DNA from 2 places in the Stenotrophomonas sp. YJH_SMC_64 genome. Region 2 is predicted to be linked to the other one. Evidence: riboswitches for the same ligand, from Rfam matches in the RefSeq annotation. Region 2 holds a riboswitch; the other holds the start of a gene.

Region 1 (7,668 bases), on a different contig from region 2:
CACGACAACCTGTTCCCGTCGGTGCTGGGCCTGATGCAGGTCAAGACCTCGCTGTACGAGCGCGATCGCGACCTGTTCGCCAACTGCGAAGGTTGAGGGTTGTTCGGCAGGGCTTTCAGCCCTGCACCCGCGGTAGTGCCGGCCGCTGGTCGGCAGCCTCGACAGCAACAGCAACAGCAAATGCTGGCATTCCGTGGATTGGCGGGGTGGGTCCGGTGGCGGGGGACGCTGCAAGTACGTCCATGTAAGCTCGGTCGCCGCATCCATGCGGCTCACGCCCCCGCCACCGGACCCACCCCGCCTTCGACAGTTTTCCGCGCTCTGTTGGACATGCCGATGGGGTCGGATCCGTTTTCCGTAGGAAAACGGATCCGACCCCATTTTGATTGTCGATATCTGACAGATGTGTCGACCAAGGTCGACACCTACCGACAGCACATGGAATCTGTCAGAGGTGGGGCGGTGTCGGAGTGCGGGGTGTCAGCCGCATGGATGCGGCTGCCAAGCCTACACGGACGTACTTGCGGCGTCCCCGCACTCCGACACCGCCCCGCCAAATCACGGATAGTCCGCTGTTGCTTCGGCCTTCGCCGTTGCTTGAAAGCCTCTGCGGGTGCCGGGCGCCGCCCGGCCGACTTCCGCCACTTGCGGTCGCAGCCACTGCCCACTAGCCTTCGGCCGTCGTTCACCACCCAAGGACCGCCCGTGAAACACCGTCATCTCCTGCTGGCCTCGGCAATCGCCGCCGCCACGCTGGCCCTGGCCGCCTGCAAGAAGGAAGCTGCCCCAGGCACCGATACCGCCAGCAGCAGCGTCCCGGCCGGCGAAACCGCCGACCAGTTCGTGGCCCGCATCAATGCCGAATTCAAGGCCGCCTACCCGGAGATGACCTCGGCGCAGTGGCTGTCTTCCACCTACATCAACAGTGATTCCGAACGCATCGCGGCCAAGGCCAACGAGCGCTCGCTGACCCAGCTCAACAGCTGGATCGAGCAGGCCGCCAAGTTCGACGGCAAGCCGATGAGCGAGGACAGCAAGCGTGCGATCCACCTGCTGAAACTGATGTCCTCGATGCCGGCGCCGCGCGATCCGGCCAAGCTGGCCGAGCTGACCCAGATCGCCACCCGCATGGAAGGCAGCTACGGCGCTGGCAAGTACTGCACCGACGCCAACGATCCGAACTCCTGCCGCCAGCTGGGCGAGCTGGAACAGGTACTGGCGCGCAGCCGCGACTACGACAAGCAGCTTGACGCCTGGCAGGGCTGGCACAGCACCACCAAGAGCATGCGCGGCGACTACCAGAAGTTCGTCGGCCTGGTGAACGAAGGCGCCAAGGGCATGGGCTTCACCGATGCCGGCCAGATGTGGCGCAGCGGCTACGACATGCCGCCGGAGCAGATCGGCCCGGAAACCGACCGCCTGTGGGAACAGGTCAAGCCGATGTACGAGCAGCTGCACTGCTACGCGCGCGGCAAGCTGGACAAGACCTATGGCAAGGACAAGGCCGAAGTAGGCAATGGCCTGATCGCCGCGCACCTGCTGGGCAACATGTGGCAGCAGGACTGGTCGAACCTGTGGGACCAGCTGGAACCGTACCCGGGCGCCGGCAGCCTGGACATCACCGCGGCGCTGGAAAAGCAGTACCAGACCAACCTGAGCGCGGCGCTGGCCAAGGCCGGCAAGGATGCCAACGTGGCCGCGCAGTACAAGGCGCAGCGCGAGGCCGAACTGCGTACCGCCAAGCAGATGACCGAGCGCGCGCAGGACTTCTACGTGTCGCTGGGCATGCCGTCGCTGCCGCAGTCCTACTGGGAAAAGACCCAGTTCATCAAGCCTGACGACCGCGACGTGGTCTGCCACGCCAGTGCCTGGGACATGAACATGGAAGGCGACGTGCGCACCAAGATGTGCATCAAGCCGAACGAAGAGAACTTCACCACCATCTACCACGAGCTGGGCCACATCTATTACGACCTGGCCTACAACCCGCTGCCGCCGCTGTTCCAGGGCGGTGCCAACGATGGCTTCCATGAAGCGATCGGCGACACCATCGTGCTGGCGATGACGCCCAAGTACCTCAGCTCGATCGGCCTGGTCGATGCGCCGACCGAAAGCCGCGAGGCGGTCATCAACAACCAGATGCGCATGGCGCTGTCAGGCGTGTCGTTCCTGCCGTTCGGGCTGATGATCGACCGCTGGCGCTGGGGCGTGTTCGATGGCTCGATCACTGCCGACAACTACAACAAGGCCTGGTGGGACCTGAAGGCCAAGTACCAGGGCGTGGCGCCGGCCAGCACCCGTGGCGAAGAGTTCTTCGATCCGGGCGCGAAGTACCACGTGCCGGGCAACACTCCGTACACCCGCTACTTCCTGGCGCGCATCCTGCAGTTCCAGTTCTACAAGGGCCTGTGCGACGCGTCCGGCTACAAGGGCCCGCTGCATGAGTGCACCTTCTACGGCAACAAGGAAGCCGGCCAGAAGTACTGGGCGATGCTGAGCAAGGGTGCCAGCCAGCCGTGGCAGGCCACGCTGAAGGAGCTGACCGGTACCGACAAGCTCGATGCCGGCCCGATGATCGAGTACTTCACCCCGGTCAACGAGTGGCTGAAGCAGCAGAACGAAGGCCAGATGTGCGGCTGGCAGGCCAACGCGGCTCCGGCGGCGAAATGAGAAAAGGGGCGGGTCCGAAAGGATCCGCCCCTTTCCGGTAGTGCCGGCCGCTGGCCGGCAACTGCACGGTGGAAATCCGTCTGGCAGCCGGCCAGCGGCCGGCTCTACCGAAACAGCAGTCAAAGGCCAGATGTGCGGCTGGCAGGCCAGCGCGGCCCCGGCGGCGAAATGAAAAAAGGGGCGGGTCCGAAAGGATCCGCACCTTTCCGATAGTGCCGGCCGCCGGCCGGCAACTGCACGGTGGAAATCCGTCTGGCAGCCAGCCAGCGGCCGGCTCTACCGCAACAGCGGTCAGCTGTTCTTCTTCGCGGCCATCGCTGCGGCCAGCTCGGCCTTGAATTCCTCGAAGGTCTGGCCCTTCTCCCTGGCTTCGGCCTGTGCGGCATCGCGCAGCGCGTCGGAGTACATCAGGCGCACCGGCGTGCCATTGCGTTCGTGCAGCTCACCGGCCTGCATGATCAGCGCCAGCACCTGTGCGGCGCTTTCGCTGTGGCCGGCAATGCGGCCATCCATGCCCAGCACCCATTCGCCGTCGCGGCGCACGACACCGGCCAGCAGGGTGCGCTGTGCATCGCGCAGTTCCGCATGCGGCTCCACCGGCGAGGCCTGCGCGGCGGCCTTGTTGGCGGCCTGCTTTTCCTGGCGACGGCGCTGGTCGCGGCGGGTCTTGGAGCTGGTGGACATGGTGCGGTACCGCTGCGAAGGGGGGCGCAAGGATAGCGCACCCCGCCCGCAGCACCGCTTCACACCCCTCAGTCCAGCACTTTGCCGTGCCGCCAGTAGCCCATGAAGGTGATCGCGCGGCGGTCCAGCCCGCAGTCGCGCACCAGATGGCGACGGATCGCCATCACGGCCCCCGCCTCGCCCGCCACCCAGGCGTACAGCGGCCCGGTCACCCGGGTATCGGCCTGCTCCCAGAGGATCTGCGTATCGACGTCGATCTCCTCCAGCGCATCCCCGGCAGTCACGCCCGAGGTCGCTGCCAACCGCGCCTGGACCGCCTGCAGCAACCGCTGTCCGTAGGCGGCCTGCCCGCGCGGCAGCCAGACCAGCTCGGCGCTGGAGGGCGCCCTCAGGTGCACCGCATCACCGGCCTGCGCCACCTCCAGCAGCGCCAGCGTGCGCGGTGGGTCGACCATGGCCGCCAGCTCCTCGAGGATGCCGGCCACCGCAGGCAACGCGGTTTCATCGGCCACCAGCAGCACCTGGCCGACACCGGCCGGTGGCTTCCACTCCCAGCCCTCGCTGCTCCCGGCACAGTCGGCGTCCGGGGCCAGCAGCACCACGCGGTCGCCAGGGCGGGCGTGCATGGCCCAGCGCGAGGCGGGGCCGGTTTCGCCATGGATGACGAAATCGACGTCGACCTCGCCCTGCTCGGCGCGCAACTGGCGGATGGTGTAGGTACGCATCGGCGGGCGCTTGTCGTCCGGCAGGGCCCGGTAGCGTGGGTACCAGTCTTCACCGCTGGGGACCTGCGGCACCTCCTGGCCGGGCAAGGGGAAGAACACCTTGATGCGCTGGTCAGGGCCTTCGGTCTTCATCCGCGCCACGTCGGCACCGGTGAACACCATGCGGTCCAGGGAAGGGGAAAGAACGCGGCGCTCCTTCAGCGCCACCTCGAACAGGCGGTAGGTCTGCTGCGCAGCCATGGGGAACCTCATGCAACGACATCGGATTGGCTGGCTGTCGTGCATCCACGCACCGGCTGGCTGGAGTGCCCAGCCTAGTCCGGTCGTTCCTCTTCGCAAGCGTTGCGGGCAAAGCGGCCGGCCCTACCCCTGCGCGCTGCTCAATGGCCCGTGCAGGCCGCCTGTGCCGCGCGTTCACGCTGGTGTTCCCAGTACCAGAACACGAAGCCGGCGGCGAAGAACGCGGCCTGCCCCAGCGCCAGGTGCAGCGGGCTGGCGCTGAGCAGCGGCGACACCACGCCGGCCACCACCGTGCTGATCATCAGCTGCACGAAGGCCTGCAGCGACGAGGCCAGGCCGCGCTGATGCGGGTACATGTCCAGCACCGCCAGCGCCAGGATCGGGAAGATCAATGCCATGCCCATGCCGCCCAGGAAGATCGGCAGCACCGCCCACGGCAGCACGAACTGCGGCGACAGCGCCACGTAGCCGACATTCAGCAGCACCGACAGCGCACACAGGCCGAAACCAATGGACACCTGGCGGGTGGGCGTGGTGTGCCCGGCCATGCGCCCGGACAGGAACGAGCCGGTGGTCATGCCGCCGATGGTGGGGATGAACAGCCAGGCAAAACCACCCTCGCCCAGATGCAGGTGCTGCATCACGAACACCGGCGCCGAGGAGATGTACAGGAAAATGCCGCCGAAACCGATGCTGCCGGCCAGCGCCAGGCGCAGGAACCGCGGGTTGAAACCGATGCGCACGTAATCACGCAGCAGCACGCGCGGTGACAACGGCACCCGTGCCTCCACCGGATGGGTTTCCGGCAGGTAGCGTGCGGTGGCCGCCAGCAGGAGCAGCGCAAACATCACCAGGAACCAGAAAATCAGTGGCCAGCCGGCGCCACTGAGCAGGATCCAGCCGCCGATGATCGGTGCGATGGCCGGAGCGATGCCGAACAGCATCGATACCTGGCTCATCAGGCGCTGCGCGTCGTGTCCGTGGTACAGGTCGCGGATCACCGCGCGGCCGACGATCATGCCGACGCCCGCTGACAGGCCCTGCAGCGCGCGGAACGCCAGCAGCGTGGTCAGGTCGGTGGACAGCGCGCAGCCGACCGAAGCGCCGACGAACACCACCAGGCCACCGAGAATCACCCGCTTGCGGCCCCAGGCGTCGGACAGCGGGCCGTGCGCAAGGCTCATCAGGCCGTAGAACAGCAGGTACACGCTGATGGTCTGCTGCACCGCCACCTCGTCCACAGCCAGGCGCTGGGCCAGCTGCGGGAACGCCGGGAAGATGGTGTCGATCGAGAACGGACCGAACATGGCCAGGCCGGCGAGCAGCAGGGCCATGCGGCGGGTGGAGGGAGCAACAGCGGCGGTCATGGGAAAGGCGTCCGGCAGGGCCATGCGCGGCACGCACGGCGGGCGCCGGTCCCCTGCAGCAGGGACGGCGCCAGATGAATTCGGGTATCCGCCCATCATAGGTGGGGATTGCGCCTGATGCCATGCAGCAGTGCACAAAACGCACGGACGGGCCATCGGCCATTCAGGCGCGGCCTCCAGGACCGAAGGCGGCCGCCGCGCCCGCAACGGGCTATAATCGGCGGGCAACACGGTGGGAGAAGCGGAATACCGCTGCCGAAGGCGCAACGCCCGTAATCGCTCAGGCCCGATACCACCCGTAACACAACTCTGGAGAGACCGGTTCGATCCGGCGCCGAAGGGGCACGAAGCTGCGGTCCGCCGCGCTTTTAAACTCTCAGGCAAAAGGACAGAGGGGCGCCCCGCAGACCGCCGACCGGCGGCTTGTGCCCGTGCGTGTGCCCTTTCCTGACGGATCCTTCGCCATGTCCCAGAACACCCCTTCCCTGCGTGAGCTCGAGCACCACAACGCGTTCGTCGAGCGCCACATCGGCCCCAACGACGCCGAGATCGCGCAGATGCTCGACGTCGTCGGCCACGCGTCGCTGGATGCGATGACCGACGCCATCGTGCCGGCCAAGATCAAGTCGCCGGCACCGCTGGCACTGCCGGAGTCGATGACCGAAGTGCAGGCACTGGCGAAGATCCGTGCGATCGCCGACAAGAACACCGTGCTGCGCAGCTTCATCGGCCAGGGTTACTACGGTACCCACACGCCGAACGTGATCCTGCGCAACATCCTGGAAAACCCGGCGTGGTACACCGCCTACACCCCGTACCAGGCGGAAATCTCGCAGGGCCGCATGGAAGCGCTGATCAACTTCCAGACCCTGTGCGCCGACCTGACCGGCATGGAAATCGCCAACGCCTCGCTGCTGGACGAAGCCACCGCCGCCGCCGAAGCGATGACCCTGGCCAAGCGTTCGGCCAAGTCGAAGTCGGACACCTTCTTCGTGCACGACGCCGTGCACCCGCAGACCCTGGAACTGCTGCGTACCCGCGCCGAGCCCATGGGCATCGTGCTGCGCGTCGGCACCCCGGCCGAAGCGCTGGAAGCAGAAGCCTTCGGCCTGCTGCTGCAGTATCCGGACACCTTCGGCCAGGTCGGCGACTACAAGGCGCTGGTCGATGCCGTGCACGCACGCGGCGGCCTGGTGGCCGTGGCCACCGACCTGCTGGCCCTGACCCTGCTGGCTGCCCCGGGCGAATGGGGCGCGGACATCGTGGTCGGCAACAGCCAGCGTTTCGGCGTGCCGTTCGGCTTCGGTGGCCCGCACGCCGCCTTCATGGCCTGCCGTGACGCCTACAAGCGCTCGATGCCAGGCCGCCTGATCGGCGTTTCGATCGATGCCCAGGGCAACCCGGCCTACCGCCTGACCCTGCAGACCCGCGAACAGCACATCCGCCGCGAGAAGGCCACCTCCAACATCTGTACCGCGCAGGTGCTGCTGGCGGTGATGGCCTCGATGTACGCCGTTTACCACGGCCCGGAAGGCCTGACCCGCATTGCCCGCCGCACCCATCGACTGGCCTCGATCCTGGCCGCAGCGCTGCGCAATGCCGGCGTGCAGGTCGGTGGCGACTTCTTCGACACCCTGCACGTCACCGGCGTGCATGCCGATGAAATCCATGCCAAGGCACGCGCCGCCGGTTACAACCTGCGCGCGATCGACAGCGACTCGGTCGGCATCAGTCTGGACGAGACCACCACCCGCGCCGACATCGTCGCCGTGGCTGCGGTGTTCGGTGCCTCGCTGGACGTCGACGCGCTGGATGCCAGCACCGCCGACGCGCTGCCGGCCGGCCTGCTGCGCCAGTCCGCGTTCCTGACCCACCCGGTGTTCAACACCCACCACAGCGAGCACGAACTGCTGCGTTACCTGCGTTCGCTGGCCGACAAGGACCTGGCGATGGACCGCACGATGATCCCGCTGGGTTCGTGC
Region 2 (7,668 bases):
CGCGCAGGCCGAGTTGAACCAGCGCCAGGCCGCAGGATTCCCGCCGTTCGCGCATCTGGCGCTGATGCGCGCCGAAGCGCAGCAGGTGGAGCATGCCAATGCATTCCTGCTGGCAGCGCGACAGCTGCTGGGCGAGCAGGACGTGGTGGAAGCCTATGGACCCATGCCGGCGCCGATGCCACGGCGCGCCGGTTACCAGCGCGCCCAGCTGCTGCTGTCTGCCGCGCAGCGGCCACCGCTGCACGGGGTGCTTTCGCAACTGGTACCGCAGCTGTATGCGCTGCCGGAAGCACGCAAGGTCCGCTGGTCGCTGGATGTGGATCCGACGGATCTTTATTGAGGGGTCAGAGCCTACCCGTCGGGTGGGATCCGACCCCGATGCCCTGGGGTCGGATCCCTTTTCGCAGAAAAGGGCTCTGACCCCGGACGCTTTCGCTTACGTCAGCGGCGACATCACGCCGCGCTGGTAGGCGGGGCGCTCGCGAAGACGGGCGTACCAGTCGGCCAGGTGCGGCAGTTCCGGACGCTGGATCGGCAGTTCGAACCAGGCATAGATCAGCGAGCCCAGCGGGATGTCACCCATCGCGAATGTCTCGCCGGACAGCCACGGCTGCTTGGCCAGGGTGGCATCGGCCATCGCCAGGTAGTCGCCGGCGCGCACGATGGCGGCATTGATCCGCGCTTCGTCGCGGTCGGCCGGAGCGGTGCGCATGATGCCCCAGATCAGGTCGGTGTACAGCGGCGCCATGCGCGAGGTGCTCCAGTCCATCCACTTCTCGGCCTGGGCGCGTTCCATCGGGTCTTCGGCGTACAGCGTGCCCAGCGCGTAGCGCGCACTCAGGTAGCGCACGATGGCGTTCGATTCCCACAGCGGCAGGCCGTGGTCTTCGATCACCGGTACCAGGCCATTGGGATTCATCGCCTGGTATTCCGGCGTCTGCGTGCCGCCGTGGCTGCCACCGACCTCGATGGACTCGTACGGCAGGCCGATTTCCTCGGCACACCACAGCACCTTGCGGACGTTGCTGGAATTGCGACGGCCCCAGATCTTCAACATGCGGTATTCCTTGCTGGCAATGCGAGCGGCAACGATACCCCTGATCGGGCGGGGTGTGTGCATGCCGGATGCGGGATCTGGCATCCGGGGATTGCCGGCCAGCGGCCGGCACTACCGGTTCCTTGCTGGCCAGCGGCCGGCATTACCGGTTCTTTTTCGGCAGCGCGCGCACGTAGGACGACTTGCCATCCTTCTTCAGTTCGAACAGGCCGATCGCCGCCAGCAGATCGCTGAGCTTGCCGTAGCCGTAGTTGCGCGGGTCGAACGACGCCTGGTTGCCGATCTGGCTGCCGACCGGGCCGAGGTGCGACCAGCCATCCTCGCCCTCGGCCGCGGACACCGCGCGGCGCAGCATCTTCACCAGCCGCGTGTCGCTGCGCATTTCCGCACCGCTCTTGCGCGGACGCGCATCGTCGTTGGCCACCGGCTCGTTCGAGGCCTGTTCGCTGGATGCCTGTTCGGTATCCGGCACGCTGGCGTGGGTCTGGCCCAGTGCTTCCAGGTAGGTGAATTTCGAGCACGCGTTGACGAACGGCTCGGGTGTTTTCTTCTCGCCGAAACCGTACACCTTCACGCCATCGGTCAGCAGGCGCATCACCATCGGGGTGAAGTCCGCATCGCTGGAGACGATGGCAAAGCCATCCAGGTTGCGCGCGTACAGCAGGTCCATGGCATCGATCACCATCGCCATGTCCGAGGCATTCTTGCCCTTGCTGTAGGCGAACTGCTGGATGGGACGGATCGCATACTCATGCAGCACCGCTTCCCACCCCTTCAGTCGCGGGCTCTTCCAGTTGCCATAGGCGCGGCGCACGTTGGCCACCCCATAGCGGGCCACTTCGGCCAACACCTCGTCGATCTTCGAGGCCGGCGCATTGTCGGCGTCGATCAACAGGGCGATGCGCTTTTCCGGTTCGCTCATGGACTCCTCGCGGGCGGTTGCCTGAACCCGAGTATCGCCGATCCACGCGGGCGCTGACGTGACAGGCGGCCGCCGTGCGAAGATGCCAGGCGCTTCCCCCAATGCCCCCACTGGAGTGAGTCGATGAGTCGCGAGCGCGTTCCCCACCTGGTTGTTGTCGGCGGCGGTTTTGCCGGTCTCTGGGCCACCCGTGCCCTGGCCCGCGAGCGCATGCGCATCACCCTGGTCGACCGCCGCAACCATCATCTGTTCCAGCCGCTGCTGTACCAGGTGGCCACCGCCGGCCTGTCCGCGCCGGATATCGCTGCACCACTGCGCCATATCCTCGGCCACCAGCGCAACGTGGAAGTCCGCCTCGGCGAAGTGGTCGCCATCGACAAGCAGGCCCGGCAGATCCGCATGGCCGATGGCAGCACGCTGGACTACGACAGCCTGCTGCTGGCCACCGGCGCCACCCACGCCTACTTCGGCAACGACCAGTGGGCCGATGATGCGCCCGGCCTGAAGACGCTGGACGATGCGATCGCGCTGCGCCGCAAGCTGCTGCTGGCGTTCGAGCGCGCCGAGGCGGAACCGGACCCGGCGAAGAAGGCCGCATGGCTGAGCTTCGCGGTGGTCGGTGGCGGTCCCACCGGTGTTGAACTGGCCGGCACCCTGGCCGAGATCGCGCGGCATACGCTGCGCAATGAGTTCCGCCACATTGATCCGGCCAGCGCCAAGGTGCGGCTGGTCGAAGCCGGCCCGCGCGTGCTGTCCTCGTTCCCGGAAGTGCTTTCGCTGAAAGCACGGCGGCAGCTGGAAAAGCTGGGCGTGGAAGTGCTGACCGGTACCCCGGTGAGCGACATCGACAGCCAGGGCTTCACGCTCGGTGACCAGTTCGTACCGGCCCGCACCGTGGTCTGGGCCGCCGGCGTGGCCGCTTCACCGCTGGCGCGCACGCTGGACGTGCCGCTGGACCGCGCCGGCCGCGTGCCGGTGCAACCGGACCTGACCCTGCCCGATCACCCGGAGCTGTTCGTGGCCGGTGACCTGGCCGCACTGAGCCAGGCCGACGGCAAGCCGGTACCCGGCGTGGCACCCGCTGCCAAGCAGATGGGCAAATACGTGGCCGAGGTGATCCGCGCACGCCTGCACGGCAAGCCCGAGCCCGGCCCGTTCAAGTACGCCGACTACGGCAACCTGGCCACCATCGGTCGCATGGCCGCGATCGTGCACTTGGGCCGGCTGCAGCTGTCGGGCGTGCTGGCCTGGTGGTTCTGGCTGGCCGCGCACGTGTTCTTCCTGATCGGCTTCCGCAACCGCATCGTAGTGCTGCTGAACTGGGCCGTGGCGTACTGGAGCTACCAGCGCAGCGCGCGCATCATCTTCGGTGATGACCAGGAAGACCGGCGACCCCGGCGGTAGTGCCGGCCGCTGGCCGGCTGCCGCGCGGTCCGTCCCCTCTCCGCAGGAAAGGGCTCTGACTCCGTCAACATCATCCATGCATGGCGTGGATCTACCGCTTCATCGGGCCGCCGGGCACCCGCCGTTTCGACCATGCGCGGCAGAAGTCCTCCTTCCTTGCGGTGTCGGCAATCTGCGCGGCACTCCAGTTGCGGGTAATCCAGATCGTCAGTGCCGTGCTGCTCAGATGCCAGCGCAGCATGTCGTGCCGTGGCTGCCGCCAAAGATGGCGGCGGGCAATCCAGAACGCCTCCCGTTCCACCTCTGGCACCTTCTTCTTCATCGCGTCGTCGTCGAAGAACTGCGCAGCGAAACTCCAGGGATTCATCGGCTGAAATCCTGTTCGTGGTTCACTGCTGCACGCAGCCACACCACTGGGCGCACGGTCTGCTGGCTTCGGCCAACCGCCCACCAGGGCAAGCCCGAGCAGGTACAGCAGGCCAGGCAGCAGTGCGATGCCGGCGGCCAGTACGACGACGGAGACCCATGCCTTACCGGCGGCACGCATCGTGCTCACTTCGCCTTCGGTTTCGGGTACCACAACGGGTCGGCCTCCAGCTGGCCGTCGACGTAGTCATGGCAGGTGGCTTCGATGGCCGCGAGGGTGGCCGGGTCGGCAGCGGGACTGGTTGACGCGGAGAGAGCGAACAACAGGGCGACGGTGGACATCCGGGTCTCCAGCGCTGAGGGCTGGGCGATCATGGCATATGCAAGCCGCATCCACGCATGGCGTGGATCTACGGCATCAGGCCCATTTCGTCGGTGCCCAGCTGCATGTACATGAACGCAGCGGCTTCTTCAGACATGGGCTGCCCCTGCGGGAAGCTGTCCAACCAGGCGGTGATGCGCGCATGGCGCCCCGCCAGCGCATCCGTCAATGCCTGCTTTTCCGCGTCAGTGGCGCGCTCCCGCATTTCATTGCGAAGCACGTCATCGCCGATCCCCCACTTTTCCGCGAACGGGATCAGATCGACCAGATCGGGAGGGACCCGGTCACGACGCAGGTGGATCGGTTCGGGTGTCCTCGGGCCATACGCAGCCAGCTCAGCAGCGGTGCCGATCTGCCCATGCTGCAGTGGCGGTGGCGACGGTGCTTGGGTGCAGGCCAGAAGGGCCGCGCAGGCAGTCAACAGCAGTATCCCGCAGTTCTTCATCGGACGGATCCATGTGTCGATGGGTGTGGCGATCATGGCATGACTGGAAGCGCCCATCCACGCATGGCGTGGATCTACTGTAGAGCCGGGTCCATGCTCGGCTTCACCATCAGGCAGCAGCAACAACAGCCGAGCGTGGGCTCGGCTCTACAGAAGCGCGGGATCCGGCGCCTGCAGCCAGGCCAGCTTGCGTTCGCGCGGCTGCTGCTTGAGTTGCCACTCGGCCCGTGACGCGGCGGCCCGGTCCGGGTACTCGCGCACGGCCAGCACCCGCAGCGGCGGCCGGGCCCGGGTGTAGCGCGCGCCCTTGCCAGCCTGATGGGCGGCGAAACGCGCGTCCACGTCGGTGCTGATGCCGGCGTAATAGCTGCCATCGCGACATTCGAGCAGGTACAGGAACCACGGGCGGAGGGACGGGGCCATGCCCGGATTATGCCGTGCTGCACTGCAGCGGATATACTGGCGCCCGAATGCAGGAGAGAGGCGCCGCGCTGGCGCCCGCCGAAGGCGCAGGCTCCCATGATCGCTCAGGCCGGTGGGCTGGAATCCCACCAACCATGCATTCGACTCGCCGAGCTGGAGAGAGGTCACCGGGCATGCCCGGGACGATCCGCCGAAGGGGCACGCGGCCCATGCCGCTGAACTCTCAGGCAAAAGGACAGCGGGAGCGGCACCGGTCATCGTCATCCCGTCATTGCGCAGGCAATGGCGGCGTCCGCGCATGGCCGGCCCCACCGCGTTCGGAGCCTGCCCCATGTTGCTGTCCATCATCTACCTGATCGCCATTTCCGCCGAAGCCATGACCGGCGCACTGTCCGCCGGCCGCCGCCGCATGGACCTGTTCGGCGTGGTCATGATCGCCTGCGTCACCGCCCTCGGTGGTGGTTCACTGCGCGACATCCTGCTCGGCCACTATCCGCTGGGCTGGGTGAAGCATCCCGAGTACCTGGGCTTCACCGTGTGCGCGGCGCTGATCGCCACCTGGGTCGCACGCTGGATGCACCACTTCCGCCGCACCTTCCTGGTCCTCGACGGGCTGGGCCTGATCGCCTTCACCCTGATCGGCTGCTCGATCGCGCGCGAAGCCGGCCATGCGATGCCGATCGTGCTGATCGCCGGCATGCTGACCGGCGCGTTCGGCGGCGTGCTGCGCGACATCCTCTGCAACGAGGTGCCGCTGATCTTCCAGAAGGAGCTGTACGCGATCATCGCGCTGCTGACCGGCGCGGCCTACCTGTTGCTGCTGCACTGGGGCGTGGCCGACGCCACCGCGATCCTGTGCTGCCTCGGCGGCGGCTTCGCGCTGCGCCTGCTGGCGATCCACTACCGCTGGGAAATGCCGAAGTTCGTGTACCACGACGAAGTGCATTGAGGTTCGCGCGGCGGAATCCGCACCACCCCGGCGATGTACCTGGCGCTGTCGCTCATGCGCAGCGCCAGGCGCATCGCCGGTGCAGATGGGCCGGACTCCAACTCCGACCGGCCCTGATCGCGGCCGCACCCCCGCAGGCGCTGGCCGCCATCCACACACGTGCCGCACTCAAGCGGCTTCGGACACCTTCACGTCGCGACGGGCGCGCACGGCCGCGGCCAGTCGCTCCAGCACCGTCACGGTGGTGTCCCAGTCGATGCAGCCATCGGTGATGCTCTGCCCGTAGACCAGCGGTTGGCCTTCCACCAGTTCCTGGCGACCACCGACCAGATGGCTCTCGATCATCACACCGACGATGCGCTGTTCACCGTCTTCCAACTGAACAGCGATGTCCTCGATCACCTTCGGCTGGTTGTCCGGATTCTTCAGGCTGTTGGCATGGCTGGCGTCGATCATCAGACGAGTCGGCAGCTTGGCCTTGGCCAGCGCCTGGCAGGCCTCGGCGACACTGCCTGCATCGTAGTTCGGCTGCTTGCCGCCGCGCAGGATCACATGGCAGTCCGGGTTGCCAGTGGTCGACACGATGGCGGTGCCGCCCTGCTTGGTGACCGACAGGAAGTGATGCGGATTGGACGCCGCACCCACCGCGTCGGCGGCGATCTTCACGTTGCCATCGGTGCCGTTCTTGAAGCCGACCGGGCACGACAGCCCCGAGGCCAGTTCGCGGTGCACCTGGCTTTCGGTGGTGCGCGCACCAATGGCGCCCCAGGCCACCAGATCGGCGATGTACTGCGGCGAGATCACGTCGAGGAACTCGACACCGGCCGGCAGGCCCAGCTTGTTGATGTCGCGCAGCAGGCCACGGGCAATGCGCAGGCCCTTGTCGATCCTGAAGCTGCCATCCAGGTCCGGGTCGTTGATCAGGCCCTTCCAGCCCACCGTGGTGCGCGGCTTCTCGAAGTACACGCGCATCACGATTTCAAGTTCCCCGGCCAGCGCGTCACGCAGCGGCTTCAGGCGCTGGGCGTACTCGATGGCGGCCTTCGGGTCGTGGATCGAGCATGGGCCAACCACCACCGCCAAGCGGTCGTCACGGCCATGCAGGATCTGGTGCAGGGCCGCGCGTGAGGCGCTGACGGTGTCGGAGGCTTCATCGTCACACGGCAGCATCGCCAGCAGCTGGGCAGGCGGTGTCAGCGGTTCGATGGTGCGGATACGCAGGTCGTCGGTGTGCGGGGGCATTGGGGGAGGTCTCCGGAACGTTGGGGGTCCCCAGCGTGGCGGCATGAAAAAAGCCGCCAGGTTCGCTGGCGGCTTTCGGGAATGCGTCTGAAGCTTTCTTCAGGGTGAGCGCAGTCCTTCCTCCGCCAGTGGCTTCGGAAAGTAATACCAGTAAAAGCGGGTGGCGGCTGCGTTCATGGGTTGTATTGATAGCACAGCTTTTGCGCAGTGCAAAATGTTTCATCCGCAACTGGGGACGCGGTTCAGCGAGATGCGCGCCGGCCCTGCCCACGCGGCGGCAACCACGCAACGTCGCTCATTTGCCATGCACTTCCACGTCCAGCAGCAGGCCCTCATGGATGTCGGCCCAGCGTTCCAGCACGCGATCCAGTTCCTGCCGGGCCTCGTCCAGCTGCTCGGGGTTGAGCAGGGAACGCGCGGTGTAGAGATCGGAAACCAAGCGCCGCAGGGCCGATTCCGGGATGGCCACCGACGGCCC

What was found. A riboswitch is a leader RNA that binds a small molecule or an ion and turns the genes downstream of it on or off. The one in region 2 is predicted to bind glycine.
Region 1: another riboswitch for glycine. It lies ahead of gcvP (aminomethyl-transferring glycine dehydrogenase); the one in region 2 lies ahead of AC5P9L_RS03900 (trimeric intracellular cation channel family protein).

What each region holds. Positions count from the first base shown of each region.
Region 1 covers NZ_JCAFUN010000017.1:67,759-75,426, forward strand. The annotation lists gene AC5P9L_RS17965 (phosphoethanolamine transferase) at 1-96, shown strand, start outside; gene AC5P9L_RS17970 (M2 family metallopeptidase) at 706-2,670, shown strand; gene AC5P9L_RS17975 (hypothetical protein) at 2,962-3,354, opposite strand; gene AC5P9L_RS17980 (siderophore-interacting protein) at 3,423-4,319, opposite strand; gene AC5P9L_RS17985 (multidrug effflux MFS transporter) at 4,460-5,686, opposite strand; glycine riboswitch at 5,986-6,088, shown strand; gene gcvP (aminomethyl-transferring glycine dehydrogenase) at 6,151-7,668, shown strand, end outside.
Region 2 covers NZ_JCAFUN010000003.1:137,454-145,121, reverse strand. The annotation lists gene AC5P9L_RS03940 (primosomal protein N') at 1-340, shown strand, start outside; gene AC5P9L_RS03935 (glutathione S-transferase family protein) at 437-1,057, opposite strand; gene AC5P9L_RS03930 (NYN domain-containing protein) at 1,200-1,979, opposite strand; gene AC5P9L_RS03925 (NAD(P)/FAD-dependent oxidoreductase) at 2,103-3,383, shown strand; gene AC5P9L_RS03920 (hypothetical protein) at 3,475-3,930, opposite strand; partial or broken gene AC5P9L_RS03915 (nuclear transport factor 2 family protein) at 3,966-4,091, opposite strand; gene AC5P9L_RS03910 (hypothetical protein) at 4,160-4,702, opposite strand; gene AC5P9L_RS03905 (GIY-YIG nuclease family protein) at 4,724-4,999, opposite strand; glycine riboswitch at 5,040-5,129, shown strand; glycine riboswitch at 5,143-5,248, shown strand; gene AC5P9L_RS03900 (trimeric intracellular cation channel family protein) at 5,331-5,948, shown strand; gene AC5P9L_RS03895 (3-deoxy-7-phosphoheptulonate synthase) at 6,117-7,190, opposite strand; gene AC5P9L_RS03890 (hypothetical protein) at 7,486-7,668, opposite strand, start outside.